Regions from separate parts of the Mesorhizobium argentiipisi genome, predicted to be linked through region 3. Evidence: predicted binding sites of a transcription regulator. Region 3 holds the regulator's gene; each other region holds the start of a gene.

Region 1 (2,268 bases), on a different contig from region 3:
TCCTGCGGATTGTCGGCCAACCAATGGTCGAACGGATCGCGGATGGCGTTCTCGACGATGCGCATCGCCTCGATCGTCGCCAGCCTGTCCTTGGTTTGGCCGACGAATTCCGGCTCGCGGATGAATACCGACAGCATGCCTGCGGCAGAAATCATCACGTCGTCGGTGGTGACGATCGAGGCGCGCTTGTTGCCGATGAGATCGGCATAGGCGCGCAGTCCGCGCGTCAGCACGTTGCGGAAGCCCGCCTCATGCGTGCCGCCTTCGGGGGTCGGAATGGTGTTGCAGTAAGAGTTGAGGAAACCATCGCCGCCGAACCAGGTGACGGCCCATTCGAGCGAACCGTGGCCGCCCTGCTTGTCACTCTTCCCGGCGAAAACCTCGCGCGTGACCTGGAATTCGTCGCCCAGCGTCGCCTTGAGATAATCCTTAAGGCCGCCGGGGAAATGGAACTCGGCCTTGGCCGGCGTCTTGTCCTTGTCCTTGATCAGTGACGGATCGCAGGTCCAGCGGATCTCGACGCCCCCGAACAAATAGGCCTTCGAGCGCGTCATGCGGTAAAGCCGCGCCGGTTCGAAGGCGGCGCCCTTGCCGAAAATCTGCTCGTCGGGATGGAAGCGGGTCTTCGTGCCGCGACGGTTGTGGACCTCGCCGAGGTGCTCGAGCCCGCTGACCGGGACGCCGCGGGAGAATCTTTGGCGGTAAAGTTGGCGACCCCGCGCGACCTCGACCTCGAGATGATCGGACAGCGCGTTGACGACCGAGACGCCGACGCCGTGCAAGCCGCCAGAGGTCTCGTAGACCTTGGAGTCGAACTTGCCGCCCGAATGAAGCGTGGTCATGATGACCTCGAGCGCCGGCTTCTTGAATTTCGGATGCGGGTCGACCGGGATGCCGCGGCCGTTGTCCGTGACGGTCAGGAATCCGTCGGCGGAAAGCTCGACGTCGATGAAGGTGGCATGGCCGGCCACCGCTTCGTCCATCGAATTGTCGATGACCTCGGCGAACAGGTGATGCATCGCCTTGTCGTCGGTGCCGCCGATATACATGCCCGGACGGCGGCGCACCGGCTCGAGCCCTTCCAGCACCTCGATATCGGCGGCGCTGTAGCTTTCGCTGCCGTCGCGGGTGGCGGTGGAACGCTTCGCGGCCTGCACCAGCGGATCGGCGGGCCGCGAGGGCGCGCGCACTTGCTGTGCCGGCTTTTCCATCTTGCCGAAGAGGTCGTTGTTGTCGTCCATGCGAGGCCTAGCGTCCGGTAATGCGAATCATTCGTGGATACTGCCACGCTTTTGGCGGGCGAACGAGTTCCTGTTCCGTTCAGGGATTCAAACTGTCTCTTATTCCAAAACCATTCGATAACCAAGCCGGCCGAAATAGGGCGGTCGGCGGGTCGCGGGATTCCTGATTCTTTAACATTAACGCCTAGCGTGAGGCCCAACCAACAAAAGACCACGGGCGTCAGGGATTCCATTGTGAGGGGCAGGGCCATAACCATGATCGGCATCGCCGCCGTTTTCGGCGCGATCTCGATCTTTGCCGCGGATTTCTGGGTCAAAAGCCAGGCGAAGGCTCAACCAGAGGTCAAGGTCGTCGTGGCGCCGCAGCAGCCCAAGGTCGAGTTCAAGACCATCGTGGTGGCTCAAGCGCCGCTGCGCTACGGCATGGAGCTCGGCCGACCGCAGCTCGCCGAGATTCCGTGGCCGCAGGATTCCGTGCCGCAAGGTGCCTTCCCGACCATCGACAAGCTGCTCGCCGACGGCAGCCGGGTCGTGCTGTCGCCGATCGAGGTCAACGAACCGGTCTTGCTCACCAAACTGTCGGGACCGAACGGGCGCGCCACCCTTTCCAACATGCTGTCGCCGGGAATGCGGGCCGTCACCATCCGCACCGACGAGATCGCCGGCGTCGGTGGTTTCATCACGCCGGGAGACCGCGTCGACGTCGTCCTGACGCGCGACGCTGGCGATATCCAGGAAGTATCCAAGAATGCTCAAGGGGCTGCCGGCTCGACGGTGACGTCCGAGGTCGTCGTCGCCGACGTCAAGGTGCTTTCGGTCGGGCAGGGCGCCGACGAGCGCAAGACCGAGCCGCAAGTCGCCAATTCGGTGACCATCGAGGTGACCAACGAAGGGGCGCAGAAAGTGGCGCTCGCCCGCACCGTCGGCACCTTGTCGCTATCCTTGCGGTCCGCGGCCGACGCCAGCGCCAGCAAAAGCGGGCTGACGACCATCTCGTCCTTCGGCGGTTCGGTTGCCGCAAGCGCAC
Region 2 (2,268 bases), on a different contig from region 3:
TGCGCGACAAAACCGCATTCGTGTGAACACAGTTGCCATGCCGTTACCTGAGCCGAAAGGCGCAGCGAGTCAGAATATAGGGGACGTTTGCGGGTGTCGGGCAAGCGTTCCGTTCTGCACCGCGGGCTTGGTGTTGATGGAATGGCATGGATCCTAGGGTCTACGCGCGTCGCTTCGCTCCTTGCTTCGCCCTAGGGTGGTGCGCACTCAGCCCGGCGCCGCCTGCTCGGCCGCCTCCTCGATCCGCTCCATGTCGTCGTCCGACAGGCCGAAATGGTGGCCGATCTCGTGGATCAGCACATGGGTGACGATGTCGCCCAGCGTCTCCTCGTTCTCGGCCCAGTAGTCGAGGATGGCGCGGCGGTAGAGCGTGACGCGATTCGGGCCCTCGCCGGTCTGTGGGTTCCAGCGCTCGGCGATGCCGCGTCCCTCGAACAGGCCGAGCAGATCGAAGGGCGTCTCCAGCGACAGGTCGTCCATGATCTCGTCGGTCGGGAACTCGGCGATCTGGATGATGATCTCGCCGGTGAGCTTGCGGAACTCGTCCGGCAGATGGGCGTAGGTCTCCAGCGCCAGAAACTCCATCTCGTCCATCGACGGAGAAAGCTGGTCGTGCCAGCTGCGTGTCTTGTAGATGCGGGCCATGAACTGTCCTTTGATCCCGGCATATAGGCTTTCGCGCCGATAGAGGCAAATGGGCCGGCTGGCCGTTCGCTTTCAGGGTAAAAGGCGAAGGAATAAATTCCTTGCGAGTCTGCTTGACTCTTCCGGTCGCCTCTGGAATCTATAAGAACATAACAGGAACAACTGCTGCCGGAAGTGAACGTCATGGCGATAAGCGCCGTGGCGCGGGAAACTGTTTTTGCCCTGCGCCGCCAGATCGCGAAGATCGAGGGAACGCTGCCCGAGCGCCTGCAGGCGCCTGCGGGAAGCGCGCCCGACGATATCGCCAAGTCGGATATGACGATTGTCCGGCGCGGTCTTGCCGTGGCTTCGGCGGATGCCTTCCTGCATACCGGCATCGATCGTCTCGACACCGCCCTTGGCGGCGGCCTGCCCAAGGCGGCGCTCAGCGAAATCCATGGCCTGGAGACCCGCGATGCCGGTGCCGTCGCCGGTTTCGCGCTCTCGCTCATAAGCCTGGTCCTCAAGGAGAAGCAGGGCTTGCCGATTCTCTGGGTCGGCACGGCGGAAATCTTTCACGAGGCCGGCCTGCCCTATGCCAGGGGCCTTCACGCCCTGTTCGGCATCGAGCCGGAGCAATTGCTGTTTTCCGAGGCGCCGAAACTGCTCGACGCGCTCTGGATCGCCGAGGAGGCGGCCCGCATGACCGCCTTCGCCGCGGTCATCCTCGAAATCCGCGGCAGTCCGCGGCTTCTCGACCTCACCGCCACGCGCCGGCTCCACGCCCGCGCCCGGAATGCCGGCCGTCCGCTGCTTTTGCTGCGCCAGGCCGGCGAGACCGATCCCACCGCCGCCCCGGTGCGCCTCATCGTTTCGGCAGCACCTTCGGCAAGCCGCGAGACGGTCGCCGGGCCGCTCGCCGGCTCGATCGGCCGCCCCGCTTTCAAAATCGATATCGGCAAGAGCCGCACGGCCCTGCCCGGACAATTCACACTGGAGTGGAACCCCGATGAGCACGCTTTTGCAGAAAGAACAGAGAATTCTGTCGCTGTGGTTCCCGCATCTGGCCGCGGAGCGGATCCTGCGCCAGCGTCTGGGGCGGTCCTGGCGTTCCCGGTCCTCGCATCACCTGCCTCTGGTGATCAGCCATCGCGACAACAACACCCAGCGCATCGCAGCCCTCGACGAGCGGGCTGAGGCGCTGAAGCTGAAGCGCGGCATGGGCATTGCCGATGCCCGCGCCATGCACCCTTCGATCGATGTGGTGGAGGCCGATGCGGAAGCCGACCGCCGCCTGCTCGAAGGCCTTGCCGATTGGTGCGACCGCTACACGCCTTTGGTGGCGATCGACGGCGAGGACGGGCTGTTCCTCGACGTCACCGGCTGCACGCATCTGTTCGGCGGCGAGCGCGCCATGCAGGACGAGATCCTCACCCGCTTCTTTCAGCAGGGCTTCGATGTCCGCGCCGGGCTGGCCTCGACGCCGGGCGCCGCCTGGGCGGCGGCGCGCTTCCATGGCGACCGCATCGTGGCCGGCGGCGAGGAAGAAGCGCTGCTTTCGCCGCTGCCCTTGTCGGCGCTGCGCATCGCGCCGGAGACCCGCGCCGGCCTCGAAAGCGTGGGCCTGCGCACCGCCAGCGCGGT
Region 3 (2,268 bases):
GCCCCGGCAAACCGCTGATGTTTGGCCGGCTTGGCAATATCCGCTGCATCGGCCTGCCCGGCAATCCGGTAGCCAGCATCGTCTGCTCGCAACTCTTCCTGAAGCCGATGCTTGCCCGGCTCGGCGGCCGCGACCACCGGCAGGACCTGCGAACGGCCCGGTTGGGCGCCGCGATGCAGGCCAACGACGTCAGGCAGGACTATGTGCGCGCCTCCGTGCGCGAGGAAGCCGGCGCCCTGATCGCGACTCCCTTCGGCATCCAGGACTCCTCGATGCTCAGAATGCTCGCCGAGGCCAACGGCCTGATCGTGCGCGAGCCCTTCGCGCCGGCTGCAGAGACTGGCGCCGAATGCAGCGTGCTGATGTTACGCTGAACAAAACGTCAACAAATTCACTAAACTTTAAACGGTTGCGGAACACAACTGGAACAGATAGTGTTTGTTCTGGGTTTGTTTTTTCTGATTCTGGTTTCAGAACCCGTGGGGGCCGCCATGCTGACGCGCAAACAACATGAACTTCTGATGTTCATCCACGAAAGGCTGAAGGAAAGCGGGATTCCGCCGTCTTTCGACGAGATGAAGGAAGCGCTCGACCTCGCCTCCAAGTCTGGCATCCACCGGCTGATCACGGCGCTGGAGGAACGCGGCTTCATTCGCCGGCTCCCGAACCGGGCGCGCGCGCTGGAAGTGCTGCGTCTGCCCGACTCGATCGCCCCCGGCCTCAATGCGGCGAAGAAGTTTTCGCCGAGCGTCATCCAGGGCAGCCTGGGCCAGAACAATCTCAGCCGTCAGGTGAAGCCGGCGGCGCCGTCGCGCACCCCGGCGCCAAGCAATGACGACGATGCCGGCTCCGCCGTGTCCATTCCGGTGATGGGCCGCATCGCCGCCGGCGTGCCGATCGACGCCATCCAGCACCAGACGCATTCGATCACAGTGCCGCCGGACATGATCGCGGGCGGCGAGCATTATGCGCTGGAGGTCAAGGGCGACTCGATGATCGAGGCGGGTATTTTCGACGGCGATACCGTCATCATCCGCAATGCCAACACGGCAAGCCCGGGCGAGATCGTGGTGGCGCTGGTGGACGACCAGGAAGCGACGCTCAAGCGCTTCCGCCGCAAGGGTGCCTCGATCGCGCTGGAGGCGGCCAACCCTGCCTACGAAACCCGAATCTTCGGACCGGACCGGGTCAAGGTTCAGGGCAAACTTGTCGGGCTGATCCGCCGTTATTGAGCAGAACTGCGTAGCAGCTTTCACCGGCCTTGCGTGACATTATTCTGTCGGCTGCGGCGCGGCCGCCGGCTTTTCCGGGCGTTGATAGGGTGGCAGGCCCCTCGCCTCGCGCGCGTATTTCCGCTGCTCGTGCCAGGGTCGATATGGTTCTTCGACCGCGTAGCGAATAGTTGGCCGCGCGGTTGACGATTGCGCATCGAAGAAAACAGCGGCGCTGCCGTCGCGCGCCAGTTGCCGCTTGGTGACGACAAGCACGCGCGGATCGCGGCAGGGATTGTAGGCCGTGGCGTCGTTGATGACGATGAGGTCGGCGAAGCCGCAGGCCGGCCGGGCGCTGTCGCGGTTTTTGGCGAGCGCGACGATGGCGCCGGATGGATGCCGGCCGATGCAGAGATCACCTGTGCAGTAGAAGGGCGAGCCGGGCGGCAGGTCGACGGGGTCGGCGATGTCCATCGCATCTTTGTCGAACGTCTCCGGCGGCACGATGTCCTCCGCTTTCAGCGCCCGTTTCCAGTTGTCGGTGGTGAACTCGTTGGAGCGTGCGCGATTGACGGCAAGCTCGCCGCCGCCGATCGGCATCGCCACCAGATGCGCGTCTTCGGAAATGAGCACGTCCGGCGTGCGGACATGCGGAATGGCCAGCAGCGCGGCGAGCGCGAAGGGAACGGCGGCAAGCCTTAGCCAGGTGGTGGCCATCGTCGCGATGACCAGCGCGATCGTCGCCAGCAGCACCGACTGGATCGAGATCAGCCCGACGGCGTCCACCGGTGAGCGCTCGGAGATCCATGCCGAGATGGCGATCATTGCCGTCAGGCCTTTGCCGATCACATAGAGGAACGGCCCGTCGAAGCCGAAGGGCATGGCCAGCGCGCTCAACACCGCGAACGGCATGACGATCAGCGAGACGATGGGCATGACCGCCAGATTGGCGAGCAGGCTTAGTGGCGAGACGCGCTGAAAATGCCAGATCGCAAACAGCAATGTCGCGCTCCCCGCGATGAGCGACGTCACGGCGGCGCCGCCCACGCCAACCGCC

The links. The regulator LexA, encoded in region 3, represses DNA repair genes until DNA is damaged. The targets are predictions, from matches to a motif close to TGTTCNNNNTGTGTTCNG.
Region 1: parE (DNA topoisomerase IV subunit B) is a predicted target of LexA. The motif match lies at 1,307-1,324, and genes of this name have one in related genera.
Region 2: O7A05_RS29730 (ImuA family protein) is a predicted target of LexA. The motif match lies at 789-806, and genes of this name have one in related genera.

Annotation. Positions count from the first base shown of each region.
Region 1 is NZ_JAPYKO010000010.1:44,688-46,955, forward strand. It holds gene parE (DNA topoisomerase IV subunit B) at 1-1,241, opposite strand, end outside; gene cpaB (Flp pilus assembly protein CpaB) at 1,497-2,268, shown strand, end outside.
Region 2 is NZ_JAPYKO010000034.1:31,042-33,309, reverse strand. It holds gene O7A05_RS29740 (IS110 family RNA-guided transposase) at 1-26, shown strand, start outside; gene O7A05_RS29735 (metallopeptidase family protein) at 208-645, opposite strand; gene O7A05_RS29730 (ImuA family protein) at 829-1,821, shown strand; gene O7A05_RS29725 (DUF6504 family protein) at 1,763-2,268, shown strand, end outside.
Region 3 is NZ_JAPYKO010000007.1:188,357-190,624, reverse strand. It holds gene O7A05_RS13265 (molybdopterin molybdotransferase MoeA) at 1-374, shown strand, start outside; gene lexA (transcriptional repressor LexA) at 492-1,232, shown strand; gene O7A05_RS13255 (ComEC/Rec2 family competence protein) at 1,272-2,268, opposite strand, start outside.